Regions from separate parts of the Arthrobacter sp. NPDC093128 genome, predicted to be linked through region 1. Evidence: riboswitches for the same ligand, from Rfam matches in the RefSeq annotation. Region 1 holds a riboswitch; each other region holds the start of a gene.
The links. A riboswitch is a leader RNA that binds a small molecule or an ion and turns the genes downstream of it on or off. The one in region 1 is predicted to bind S-adenosylmethionine.
Positions count from the first base shown of each region.

Region 2: it holds a riboswitch for S-adenosylmethionine, as region 1 does, so the genes downstream of both, AB0N24_RS09560 (aminotransferase class V-fold PLP-dependent enzyme) here and AB0N24_RS03300 (bifunctional o-acetylhomoserine/o-acetylserine sulfhydrylase) in region 1, are expected to answer to the same signal.
Region 3: it holds a riboswitch for S-adenosylmethionine, as region 1 does, so the genes downstream of both, AB0N24_RS11175 (DUF1737 domain-containing protein) here and AB0N24_RS03300 (bifunctional o-acetylhomoserine/o-acetylserine sulfhydrylase) in region 1, are expected to answer to the same signal.

Region 1 is NZ_JBFBEY010000002.1:317,393-321,730, reverse strand. Features, by position in the region: gene AB0N24_RS03300 (bifunctional o-acetylhomoserine/o-acetylserine sulfhydrylase) at 1-1,245, opposite strand, end outside; SAM riboswitch class IV at 1,308-1,423, opposite strand; gene AB0N24_RS03295 (VOC family protein) at 1,585-2,223, shown strand; gene AB0N24_RS03290 (CPBP family intramembrane glutamic endopeptidase) at 2,346-3,113, opposite strand; gene AB0N24_RS03285 (histidine phosphatase family protein) at 3,232-3,888, shown strand; gene hutI (imidazolonepropionase) at 3,915-4,338, opposite strand, start outside.
Region 2 is NZ_JBFBEY010000006.1:218,403-222,740, forward strand. Features, by position in the region: gene aroA (3-phosphoshikimate 1-carboxyvinyltransferase) at 1-293, shown strand, start outside; gene AB0N24_RS09550 (ribosome small subunit-dependent GTPase A) at 283-1,398, shown strand; gene hisN (histidinol-phosphatase) at 1,510-2,322, shown strand; SAM riboswitch class IV at 2,516-2,629, shown strand; gene AB0N24_RS09560 (aminotransferase class V-fold PLP-dependent enzyme) at 2,664-4,091, shown strand; gene AB0N24_RS09565 (methyltransferase domain-containing protein) at 4,155-4,338, shown strand, end outside.
Region 3 is NZ_JBFBEY010000008.1:63,469-67,806, reverse strand. Features, by position in the region: gene AB0N24_RS11185 (aromatic amino acid ammonia-lyase) at 1-502, opposite strand, end outside; gene AB0N24_RS11180 (NtaA/DmoA family FMN-dependent monooxygenase) at 507-1,802, opposite strand; SAM riboswitch class IV at 2,046-2,161, shown strand; gene AB0N24_RS11175 (DUF1737 domain-containing protein) at 2,196-2,495, shown strand; gene AB0N24_RS11170 (rhodanese-like domain-containing protein) at 2,492-2,902, shown strand; gene AB0N24_RS11165 (O-succinylhomoserine sulfhydrylase) at 2,903-4,111, shown strand; gene AB0N24_RS11160 (isoprenylcysteine carboxylmethyltransferase family protein) at 4,113-4,338, shown strand, end outside.

The DNA of each region.
Region 1 (4,338 bases):
GGAGAGCCGGACCAGACCCGGCGTCACGCCCGCCACGGCCTGCTGTTCGGCTGTCAGCTGGCTGTGCGTGGTCGACGCCGGGTGGATGACCAGGGAGCGCACGTCACCGATGTTCGCCACATGGGAGTGAAGTTCCAGGGCGTCCACGAACCGCTTGCCGGCCTCGGCCCCGCCGGCGATGTTGAACGAGACGATGGCGCCGGTCCCCTTGGGCCCGTACTTGCGGCCGCGCTCGAACCAGGGGCTGGACGGCAGCCCCGCATAGGCGACGGATTCGACGTCGGACCGGGCTTCGAGCCATTCGGCGACGCTCACTGCGTTGGCAACGTGACGCTCAACGCGCAGGCTGAGGGTTTCCAGGCCCTGGGCGATGAGGAAGGCGTTAAACGGGGAAACGGCCGAGCCCAGGTCGCGCAGCAACTGGACGCGCGCCTTGAGGATGTAGGAGAGGTTCGCCCCCAGGGCACCCTCCGCCCCGAGGTCCCGCGCGTACACGAGTCCGTTGTAGGTGGGATCCGGGGTGTTGAAGCCCGGAAACCTGTCCGGGTCCTTGCCGAAGTCGAAGTTGCCCGAGTCCACGATCACTCCGGCAATCGCACTGCCGTGGCCGCCAAGGTACTTCGTCGCCGAGTGGACCACGATGTCCGCGCCCCACTCCAGCGGCCGGATGAGGTACGGCGTGGACAGCGTGTTGTCCACGATCAGCGGCACGCCGGCTTCATGGGCGGTGCGCGAGACCCCCTCGATGTCCAGGACGTCCTGGCGGGGGTTGGACACCACCTCGGCGAAGAACAGCTTGGTGTTGGGCCGGACTGCGTCCTTCCACTGCTGCAGGTTGTCCGGATCCTCCACGAACGTCACGGAGATGCCGAACTTCTTCAGGGTGTGGGCCAGCAGGTTGTACGTGCCGCCGTAGAGGCTGGGGCTGGCCACCACGTGGTCGCCGGCTTCGGCGACGTTGAGGATGGCGAACGTTTCGGCAGCCTGACCCGAGCTGAGCAGCAGGGCTGCCAGGCCACCTTCGAGGCTGGCCACGCGCTGTTCAACGGCGTCCTGGGTGGGGTTGCCGATCCGCGTGTAAATGGGCGCAAGCTCGGCCAGCGCAAAGCGGTTGGCTGCACTTTCGGCGCTCGGAAACACGAACGACGTCGTCTGGTAGATCGGCAGTGCCCTGGCACCGGTGGCACTGTCCGGTTCCTGGCCGGCGTGGATCTGGCGGGTTTCGAATGACCAGGCGTTGGACATCGGGAAGCTCCTTCGTGAAAAGGGCACCTGTGCCGGAGGCAGGACATGCCCTGGCAGGACCGGTGCCGCGCTTGCCGCCCGGCGGATGCCGGAGGGCCAGGTCTTCACCCGGGGCACCCCACCGCGGAACGAGGGTTGCCGGCCAGCAAGCCGGGGCTTGATGCTGGCGCTCATGACCTGGGCCCAGTCTAGGAACGCGAAGATGCACCTGAACAGCTTTGTGACGAAGGACGTCAGCCGTGTGATTTTCGTGGGCTTCAGGCTGGCCCGGCGGGACATCCCATCAAGGTTAGGGGAACCTTAGCTGAGAGCTCCATCACAAAGTGCCAAGATGATGGCATGCGCATGGATCACGTCTCTTACGCCTGTGAACAGGATGGCTTGGCAGCCACCACCGAACGTATTTCGTCCGCCCTCGGCGTCGAAGCCGTAAAGGGCGGGGTGCACCCCCGTTTCGGCACCCGCAACATGATTATCCCGCTCGCCGGGCACAAATACCTGGAGGTCGTGGAGGTCCTGGACCACCCGGCTTCCGACAAGGCTCCCTTCGGACAGGCTGTCCGGGCCCGCTCGGCAGCAGGCGGCGGTTGGATGGGCTGGTGCGTCGAAGTGGACGACCTGGCACCGTTCGAAGAACGCCTCGGCCGTTCGGCCGTCAACGGCAACCGCAAGTTCCCCGACGGCCGCGAACTCGTCTGGAAGCAGATCGGCATCCTGGGCCTCATTGCAGACCCGCAGGTGCCGTACATGCTCAAGTGGGAAGGCGATCCGGGCCTTCACCCGTCCAACGCCTACGCAAGCAACGTCAAGATGTCCAGCCTCACCATTGCCGGCTCTGCGGAGCGGGTCACGGAGTGGCTGGGCGAACCGGTGGAAAGGCCGCTGGAGGATGTTGCAGTGAACTGGGTCGCCCCGCACGGGACGCCGGGAATCCTCTCCGTCACTTTCGAAACCGCCTCCGGGGCAGTCATCATCTGATCCTGATCCACCGTGTGGTCCGTTTCGGGCCACGGGCAGTGTGCTGCCCCTGAACTTCGGCCGCTATCAGCGGGTGCCAAGGACGTCACCCACCGATAGCGGCCGAATCCTTTTAACGCACGCTAGCCCAGCCCGATGGCCTTGCCGAAGAGGCTGAAGCCGACGAAGGCCACGATATCCAGCAGCGCGTGGGCGATCACCAGCGGCATCACGCGGCGGGTCTTCGTGTAGATCCAGGCAAACACAGCACCCATCACGGCGTTGCCGATGAAGGGGCCGAAGCCCTGGTAAAGGTGATAGCTGCCCCGGAGCATCGAGCTGGCAAAGATGGCCAGTGGCATGCTCCAGCCGAATTTGCCGAGCCGGTCCAGCAGGTACCCCACCACGATGACTTCCTCGACGATGCCGTGCCGTACGGCGGACAGGATGAGCACGGGGATGGTCCACCAGTAGGCGTCCAGTGCGCTGGGAATGATGGCGGTGGTGATGCCCAGCGCCCGGCCCGCGGCGTAGAGCCCCAGGGACGGAATGCCGATCAGTGCGGCGAGGCCCAGCCCCTGCAGCAGGTCCTTGCCGGGACGGGCGAAGTTGAAACCCAGTCTGCGGAAGGCTGAGGCGCCGGACTCCCCTGCCGGCCGGTGCTCAGTGAGGAAGTAGATCACCAGCAGCACCGGCACCAGTGCGAACACAATGTCCAGCAGCTGGTACGTGAGGTCGAAGTATTCGCGGGTGCTCTGCGAGCGGTTCAGGGTGGACGTGCCCTCCGCCAGGGGTGCGCGCGTGAGCTTGTCCAGCAGTTGCACCACCGAATACACGGCGGACTGCCCCAGCGACAGACCCAGGACAATCCAGACTTCAATCCGCAGACGACGGCGGGAGGGAACCAGCATGTTCCTATCTTGCCTCCACTTTCTGGTTCTTTCCTGTCCGCGGCGTGCCGGCCCTCCGCGGCGGCTCCCCTGCCCGGGCCTATGCTTGGAATTTATGAGTGCGCCCGGGAAAATAATCATGATGCGGCACGGCCAGTCCGCCGCCAATGCCGACACCTCCATCTATAACCGGGTTCCCGACTACCGGATTCCGCTGACAGACCTTGGCCTGGAACAGGCGAAGGCCGCCGGTGAGCAGGTCCGGCGGGCACTGGACGGCCAGCAGGTGTGTGTTTACGTCTCGCGCTACCTCCGGGCCTACCAGACCCTCGAGGCACTCAACCTGGGATCCCTCGTGGAGCGGGTCATCGAGGAACCCCGGCTCCGCGAACAGGACTGGGCGAACTTCCAGATCGCCGGGGACATCGAGGACCAGAAGGAACTCCGCAACGCGTACGGCCATTTCTTCTACAGGTTCCGTGAAGGCGAATCCGGCTCCGATGTCTACGACCGGATCTCCTCCTTTATGGAAACGCTCCACCGGCACTGGGCACGGCCGGACTACGCCGCCAACGCGCTGTTCGTGACGCACGGGCTCACCATGCGCCTGTTCTGCATGCGCTGGTTCCACTGGTCCGTGGAGTATTTCGAGTCCCTCAACAACCCGGACAATGCCGAAGTGCGTACCCTGGTGCGCACCGACGTCGGCAAGTATGAGCTGGACAAGCCGTTCAGCCAGTGGGTGGACCGCCGCGTGGACGAGACGGTCCTGGACGCCCCGCCCATGGTCTTCTAGCGCCGCCGGCGTCGGGGGCCCTCAAATCAGCGGGCCCGGACGCCCGCCCGCCAGACGGCGTGGGTCAGCGGGATGCCCGGCCGGTAGGCCAGGTGCGTGGCGGAGGGGGCGTTGAGCAGGTGCAGGTCCGCGCGGTGGCCGACGGCGACCGAACCCACCGCCCGTTCGCCGTCGGCGTCGTTCCCCACTTCCCGCCGCAGCGCAAGCGCGCCGCCGAAGGTCGCGGCCCGGACGGCCTCGTGGACGCTGAGCCGCATCTGCAGCACGGCGGTGGTGACGCAGAACGCCATCGAGCTGGTGTAGGAGGTGCCGGGGTTGCAGTTGGAGGCCAGGGCTATCGGCACCCCGGCGTCGAGGAGTTCGCGGCCGGGGGCAAGCGGCTGGCGCGTGGAGAGGTCGCAGGCCGGCAGGCACGTGGCCACGGTTCCCCGCGTTCCGGCATCCTGCCAC
Region 2 (4,338 bases), on a different contig from region 1:
ATGAGACGGACAGGCTTGCCGCCCTCGTCACTGAAATCAACCGCCTGGGCGGGGATGCCGAAGAAACAGCCGATGGCCTGGTGATCCGGCCCGCGAAGCTCCACGGCGGCGTCGTCCACAGCTACGCTGACCACCGCATGGCCACGGCGGGGGCAATCCTGGGCCTCGCCGTCCACGGAGTCGAAGTCGACGACATCGGCACCACATCCAAGACCATGCCGGACTTCCCGCAATTGTGGGAAGCCATGCTGACGCAGCTTGGCCGGCAGACGGAACAGGCCAGTGGGGCGTAGCACCGGCTCCTGGGACGAGTCCGATATCCGGATCCGCCCCAACAAGAAAGGGACCCGTCCCCGGACCAAGGACCGGCCCAGCTATGACGACGCCGTAACCGGGCGCATCATCACCGTGGACCGCGGCCGCTACACGGCTGTGGTGGGCGAGGATACCGGCAACGAACGCATTGTCATCGCGGCGCGGGCGCGCGAACTGCGCCGTTCGCCGGTGGTGGCCGGTGACTTCGTGTCCCTCGTCGGCGATGTCTCCGGCGAGCCGGACACCCTAGCCAGGCTCGTGAAGATCCAGGACCGCCGCACGCTCCTGCGGCGCAGCGCCGACGACACCGACCCGATCGAACGGGCGGTGGTCGCGAATGCCGACCAGCTCGTGGTGGTCGTGGCCGCCGCCAATCCCGAACCGCGCACCGGTTTTATTGACCGCGCCCTGGTGGCGGCCTACGACGCCGGGATCGAGCCGCTGCTCCTCGTCACCAAGGCGGACGTCAAGGACCCCACCGAACTCCTGTCCAACTACCGGCACCTGGACTTCCCCGTGATCATCAGCAGGACCGCCGATGCGGCCGCCTCGGGAATCGATGCGCGCTCCGATGACGGGCTGTCCGCCCGGCTCGACGGCGACGCCGTGTCGCAGCTGCGTGCCCACCTCGACGGCAAGGTGACGGTCATGCTTGGCCATTCCGGGGTGGGCAAGTCCACCATGGTCAACGCCCTGACCGGCGCAGAGCGCGCTACCGGAGGCGTCAACGCCGTCACCGGGCGGGGACGGCACACGTCGTCGTCGGCGCTGGCCCTGCGGATCAGTGACGCGCCCGCCGGGAGCTGGATTATCGACACCCCGGGCATCCGGTCATTCGGCCTCGCGCACGTGGACCCGGACCGGATCCTCCGGTCCTTTCCCGATCTCGAACCCGGCACGGATGCCTGCGAACGCGGCTGCAAGCATGATTCCTCCGCCGTCAACTGCGGAGTGGACGCCTGGGTGTCCGAAGGGCACGCAGGGCCGTCCGGCGCAGCGCGGCTGGCGTCACTGCGCCGTCTGCTCGGCACCGATCCCCGGATGGAAGCGCAGGAAGCCAAGGAACTCGGCATTGTTTCGTAGCGCCGTTTCGCCGCCTGTGCCCGGGGCCCTGCCACGGGGCGGATTCACGGGCAGCACGGTGCAGGACGTGGCCTCCCAGCCGGCCGGCCGCAGAGACGGTAGTTTGGAAGCATGACCCAACCCGCTTCGAGCTACAACGATGACCTGCGCCTCGCCCATGTCCTGGCCGACTCTGTTGACTCCCAGACCATGAGCCGTTTCAAGGCGCTGGACCTTCAGATTGAAACCAAACCGGACCTTACCCCGGTCACGGATGCTGACAAGGCAGCTGAAGAATCCATCCGCGGACAGCTCTCGCGCTCCCGCCCGCGCGACGCCGTCCTCGGCGAAGAGTTCGGCAGTTCCGGGCATGGTTCCCGCCGCTGGATCATCGATCCGATCGACGGCACCAAAAACTTCGTCCGTGGTGTGCCTGTCTGGGCCACCCTGATTGCCCTCGTGGATGAGGGCGAACCCGTGGTTGGCCTGGTCAGCGCGCCGGCACTGGGCAAGCGCTGGTGGGCCGCGAAGGGCGCCGGCGCCTACATGGGGCGGTCCCTTGCTGCGGCCACGCGGCTGAAGGTCTCGAACGTGTCCGAGCTTTCGGACGCTTCACTCTCCTACTCGAGCCTGGGCGGCTGGAAGGAACGCGGCAACCTGGACGAGTTCCTCGGCCTCACCGAGGAGGTTTGGCGGACCCGCGCCTACGGCGACTTCTGGTCCTATTGCATGGTGGCCGAGGGATGCGTGGACATCGCCTGCGAGCCGGAGCTGAACCTCTACGACATGGCCGCGCTGGTGCCGATTGTCACTGAAGCGGGCGGCCGCTTCACATCCTTGGAGGGAGTGGACGGCCCCTTCGGCGGAAACGCCCTGGCCACCAACTCGATCCTCCACTCCGAAGTCCTCAAGCGGCTGAACCCGGACCTCGACGACCTCCTCTGAGGGGTGGCCCGCACCGGAACCCGGTGCGGACGCATGGACGGACTGCAGAATAAACGACGGCGGATGCCCCTCCCAAGGGGGTGTCCGCCGTCGTTTATTCGGACGGAACCCGCTTCTCCGGGCATGCGTAACAAACGGCTTAATAATTGGCGTGGCTTTCCCGCGGCGCCGCGAATGTCCTAATCTCGAAACAGGTCACGAGTGCCAGCGCGAAACCCCGGTTTGCTGGCCGGCAACCCTCCATTCGCGGTGGGGTGCCCCGGGTGACGACCAGGCCGGTCCGGAACGGACCCGGCAAGCGCGGATCCCCGGAGTGAGGGGTCCTTTACAGTGAGGTCCCCATGACTACTGCCACTTTCCCCGCAAACCCCGGAACCGCGTCCTCGACGGCCGCAGGCCTCCTGGACGAACGCTTCACCATTGCCAAGCGGCCGCTCTCGGCCGTCACCGGCGCCGAGATCCAGGCTCCGCTGATCCAGGGTGGCCACGTCCGCTACGCAAACCTGGACTATGGAGCGTCCGCTCCGGCCCTTTCCGTCGTGTCGGCCTACCTGAACGAAATCCTGCCGTACTACGCCAGTGTCCACCGCGGCGCCGGCTACGCCTCGCAGATCAGCACCTCGGTGTACGAAAACTCCCGGAGCATCGTCCGCGCATTCGTCGGCGGCAGGACCGACGATTCCGTGATCTTCACCAGGAACACCACGGACTCCCTGAACCTGCTGGCGGGCTGCCTGCCCGTGGCGGACGGCCGCCACACCGGTGAGGTGCTGTATCTCGACATCGAGCACCACGCCAACCTGCTTCCCTGGCAGGGTGTGCCGCACCGCAGCGTTGTTGCCGCTCCCACGCTGAGCGCCACGCTCGAGAACCTGCGCTCCGAGCTCAGCCAGGGCGACATCAGCCTGCTGGCCGTAACGGGAGCCTCCAACGTCACCGGTGAAATCCTCCCCATCCGCGAGCTGGCCGCACTGGCCCACGAACACGGCGCAAGGATCGTTGTGGACGCGGCACAGCTGGCCCCGCACCGCCGCATCGATATCGCGGCGGACGACGTCGACTACCTCGCCTTCTCGGGCCACAAGCTGTACGCGCCGTTCGGCTCGGGTGTCCTCGTGGGCCGGCCGGACTGGCTCGACGCCGGCACACCCCACCTGGCAGGCGGCGGAGCCGTCCGTGAGGCCCGGCTGGACTCCGTCAGCTGGGCTACCGGACCGGCGCGGCATGAGGGCGGGTCGCCCAACGTTCTTGGTGCAGCCACGCTGGCCCGCGCCACGCAGGTTATCGGTGCGCTGGACCAGGAGCTGTGGCACGCCCACGAGACAGCCATCAGATCCTTCCTCGTTGAAGGCCTGCGGAAGATCGACGGCGTTACGGTCCACCAGATCTTCAGCGACACCGACCAGGCAGCGGACACCATTGGCGTGGTCAACTTCTCGGTCGAGGGCTACGACGCAGGCCTCGTGGCCGCCTACCTTTCCGCGGAACACGGTGTTGGCCTCCGCGACGGCCGCTTCTGCGCCCACCCGCTGCTCAAGCGCTTGGGCCTTCCGTCCGGTTCGCTGCGTGCAAGCTTCGGCGTCGGGTCCAGGCTGGAGGACGCCCAGCGCCTGCTGGCCGGCATCGAGGAACTCCGCAGGACCGGTCTCGGCTGGGACTACGTGGTGGACTCCGGCCGCTGGGTACCGGCCAACGACACCCGCAGCTACCCGGACTGGGCACCCAACACCCCCGGCACCGCGGGAGCAGCGCCCTGCACCGAAGACTAAGGGCCCGGCGTTTGCGGTAAATTCGAGGGGTAAGTAATCCAGCCTGCCCGAAGGAGACTGCACGTGGCACGGGGAGGCCCCAAACTGCACCACCAGCGCCGGTATGAACTCGGACAGAGCTTCCAGGACGGCGGTGAGCATTATGACCGTGTCCGCCCGGGCTATCCTGCCGATTCGGCGGACTGGCTGATCCGAAGCGCCGGCGGGACAGCCGGGGCCGCCAATGCCGCTGACATCGGAGCCGGGA
Region 3 (4,338 bases), on a different contig from region 1:
CCGTCTGGCCTTCCCCGATAGCGACGGCGGCCACGGCGGCGAGATGGGTCAGGTCGGCAGAGCCCACGGACCCGTCGCGCGGGATGGCGGGGACCACTCCCCTGTTCAGCATTTCGGCATAGAAGCGGGCAGTTTCGGGCCGGACGCCGGAGCCGCCGCGGCTGAAGCCCACGAGCCGTGCCAGCATGACGGCCCGGACCTCGTCGCGGTCCAGGGGGTCGCCCACACCGCTGTTGTGGTACCGCACCACCTGCACCTGGTAGGCAAGGATCGATTTGTCCTCCACAGCGGTGTCACGCCCGGAACCCAGCAAGGTGTTGAGGCCGTAGACGCTGTGGCCGGACTCGATGGCCTGCTGCACCACCTCACGCGAGAGCCCGATCAGCTCCAGGGCGTCAGTACTCAGGACGAATTTCACCGCCGGATCGGCCGCTGCCTCCGCGACGTCCCTGGCGCGCAGGTGGGCCGTGCCGATCAGGAAGTTGCCGCTGCCGTTGCCCATGGGACTAGAAGTCCAGTAGGTTCCGGCGGAAGCCGCCGTCGCCATAGCTTGTTCGGAGCAGCCCCCGGCGCCGCAGCACCGGCGCCAGGCGGTCCAGCACCCCGTGAACCGTGGCCGGGTCCACGAAACCGGAGAACAGGAAACCGTCCCCGCCCACCTGCGCCCCTGTCTCCTCGAGGTAGTCCGCAATCTCTTCGGCGGTGCCGATGATGCTGTCCCCGGCGCCGCCACTGCGGGCCTGCAGGAGCTGGCGCAGCGTGGATCCGGGCGGACCGGCTTTGGCGAAATGGTCCAGGGTGCCCTGGTTGCTGTTCGTGGTGAGGTCGGGGAGCGGGGCGTCGAGGTCGAACTGCTTGAAGTCGATCACGGAGAGGTAGGAGATGGAATTCAGCTGGCTGTCGATGTCGCGCTGCGTGAGCTGGCGGCGCTGCTCCCGGAGCTCCTCAGCTTCGGCGCGGGAGCCCACCACGGTGGGTTTGAGGACGTAAAGCACCTTGATATCGTCGGCGTTCCGCCCGGCCGCGGCTGCCTCGGCGCGGATCGAATCGCGGTAGGCCTTCATGCCGTCCACACCCCTCGCCAGGGCAAGAGCGACGTCGGCGTTGCCGCCCGCGAACGCCTTGCCCCGCGGGGACGCGCCGGCCTGGACCAGCACCGGCTCCTCGGGCAGCGGCGCGGTGTTCAGCGGCCCCCGGACCTTGAAGAACTCGCCGTCGTGGTTGATCGGGTGGACCTTCGTGTGGTCCGCGAACACGCCCGCTTCCGCGTCCTCCAGGATGGCGTCCGGCTCCCAGCTGCGCCAGAGCCTGCGCACCACGTCCACGAATTCCTCCGCCTTCTCGTAGCGGAGGTCATGCTCGATCTGCTGGTCCAGGCCGTAGTTCTGCGCGGCAAGATCGCTGCCGGAGGTCACCACGTTCCAGCCCAGCTGCCCGTTGGAGAAGTGCTGCAGGGTCGCCAGCAGCCGCGCAGCTGTGAACGGCGGGTAGAAGGACGCGCTCACCGTGGGAACAATGCCGAGGTGTTCCGTGGCGGAGAGCAGGTACGGAACCAGGGCCAGCGGATCATGCTTGGGCGCGAAGGACGCCTGGGCCAGCGACACCTTGGCGCTCCCGCCGTAGGTGTCCGGCACGGTGAGTGAATCCTCGATGATGAACAGGTCCAGCCCTGCCCGTTCGAATTCCCGCACGGCGTGCTGGTAGAGCGCCGGCTTTTTCCAGTCGTACCCGATGCCGTAACCGGGAGTGCCCCAGCCCTGGACGCCAAATCCGTGACCCACAAACCAACCGAAGTGCAGCATGGGACTGACTGTATTCCCGTTGGATCTGTTCACGGCTGCCTGATTTCATCCGGCGTTACAGCGGTTCATCTCCCGTCATTATCCTCCCCGCACCGGCATTTGTAACCGCAATACGGGGTCACGTACAGGCCGTAAGTGACCCCCAATAAGTTCCGGGTTAACTGCGCATTGCGCGTGGTCCCGTTACGGAAGATGACGACGACGGCGATGCAGGCGGCCGTCGTAAGTGTTACGTTTTTGGGGAGTAATGAGAACCGGTGGCAAGCCCTGACTGGCCGGTCGGCAACCCTCCCTTTCGCGGCGGGGTGCCTCAGGTGAATACTCGGCATATCGACCAATTCGAGCTGCAAGCGTGAGAGAAGGAGACCCGTCGTGTCTGACGCCCCCGCCCAACTGGTTCCGGCCGCCGCCCCGGCTGCCGCCCAGGACCAGCCCCAGGAAAAGCTGGCGTACCGGCTGATCACCGGCCCCGATGACCGCACCTTCTGCGAGCGCATCTCCGCGGCACTGTCCGAAGGGTACATCCTGCACGGGAGCCCGGCGGCCACCTTCAACGGCACGAGCGTGATCGTGGCGCAGGCAGTGATCCTGCCCGCGGCCATCGCCACCGCCGACGCCGCTGTGGCAACCGCGGTGGACGAGCTCGACTTCGACGCCGACTTCCCCGGCGACGCTTTCGAGGGGCACGCGTGAGCTACGCCGGAGACCTGAGCCCCCAGGACGCCTGGGCCAAACTGGAACAGGGCGCCGTCCTGGTGGACGTCCGCACTGAGGGTGAGTGGGCGCACATCGGCATCCCGGACACCAAGGCCACGGAAAACGATCCCCTTTTTATCCAGTGGACTTTCCCGGGCGGGATCCCCAACCCGGAATTCATCAACCAGCTGAAGCAGCAGGCCCCGGAGGACACCGGCGTCGAACTGGTGTTCCTCTGCCGTTCCGGCGCCCGGTCGGTTGCCGCCGCCATCGCCGCCACGCAGGCCGGCTTCACCGCCTACAACGTCCTTGAAGGCTTCGAAGGCGAACCGGACCGTTGGGGCGAGCGCACCGTCAACGGCTGGAAAAACCGCGGCCTGCCCACCAACCTCGGAAAGAACTAAGTGACCTTCAACCCCGATGCCGCCGGCTGGAGCCCCGACACCCAGGCTGTCCGCGGCGGCCTTGACCGCACCAATTTCCAGGAAACCACCGAGCCGATCTTCCTGACCTCCGGCTTCGTGTACGAATCCGCGGCAGCTGCCGAGCGCGCCTTCACGGGCGAGGACGAACGGTTCGTCTACTCCCGCTACGGCAACCCGTCGGTGGCCACCTTCCAGGAACGCCTCCGGCTGCTCGAAGGCACCGAGGCGTGCTTCGCGACGGCGTCCGGCATGTCCGCCGTGTTCACGGCACTGGGCGCCTTGCTCGCCGCCGGTGACCGGGTTGTGGCTGCACGCTCGCTGTTCGGCTCGTGTTTCGTCATCCTGAACGAGATCCTGCCGCGGTGGGGCGTGGAAACGGTGTTCGTCGACGGACCGGACCTGGACCAGTGGCGGGCCGCCCTGGCAGAGCCGACGACCGCCGTGTTCTTCGAGTCTCCGTCCAACCCCATGCAGGAGATCGTGGACATCGCCGCGGTCAGCGAACTGGCGCATGCGGCAGGAGCAACGGTGGTGGTCGACAATGTGTTCGCCACTCCCCTGCTCCAGCGCTGCGGCGACCTCGGCGCCGACGTGGTGGTGTACTCCGGCACCAAGCACATTGACGGCCAGGGCCGGGTCCTGGGCGGCGCCATCCTGGGCACCAAGGAGTTCATCGACGGTCCGGTCAAGCAGCTCATGCGCCACACCGGACCGGCGCTTTCCGCATTCAACGCCTGGGTGCTGACCAAGGGCCTGGAAACCATGGCGCTGCGCGTCAACCACTCCTCGGCCTCGGCGCTCCGCCTGGCCGAATGGCTTGAGGAGCAGCCCGCCGTCAGCTGGGTCAAGTACCCGCTGCTGAAGTCACACCCGCAGTACGAGCTGGCAGCAAAGCAGATGAAAGCCGGCGGGACCGTGCTGACGCTGGAGCTGTCGCCGTCCGCGGGCCGTACGGCGAAAGAGGCCGCCTTCGCGCTGCTGGACTCGCTGCGGATCATCGACATCTCCAACAACCTCGGCGATGCGAAGTCGCTCATCACCCACCCCGCCACCACCACCCACCGTGCCATGGGGCCGGAAGGCCGTGCGGCCATCGGGCTGAGCGACGGCGTGGTCCGGCTCTCGGTAGGACTCGAGGATGTTGACGACCTGATCCGGGACCTGGAACAGGCGCTGAAGCAGATCTAGCGTGTCCTGGCGGACGCTGGCCTCGAATGTTCCGCTGCCGGAGCAGAACCTGCTGGGTATTGCCGCCGGCCTGCTGCTGCAGCGCGTACTGCCGTTGCGCCTGGGCGGCGGGACGAACCATGTTGTGCCCGGCACCCGGCGGCCGGGCACGCGGCAGCCCCACGCCGGCGGGCAGCGCTTCGATGGGCAAGAGGTCATTGGCCTCGGCGCCTTGGCAGCGGGGTGCT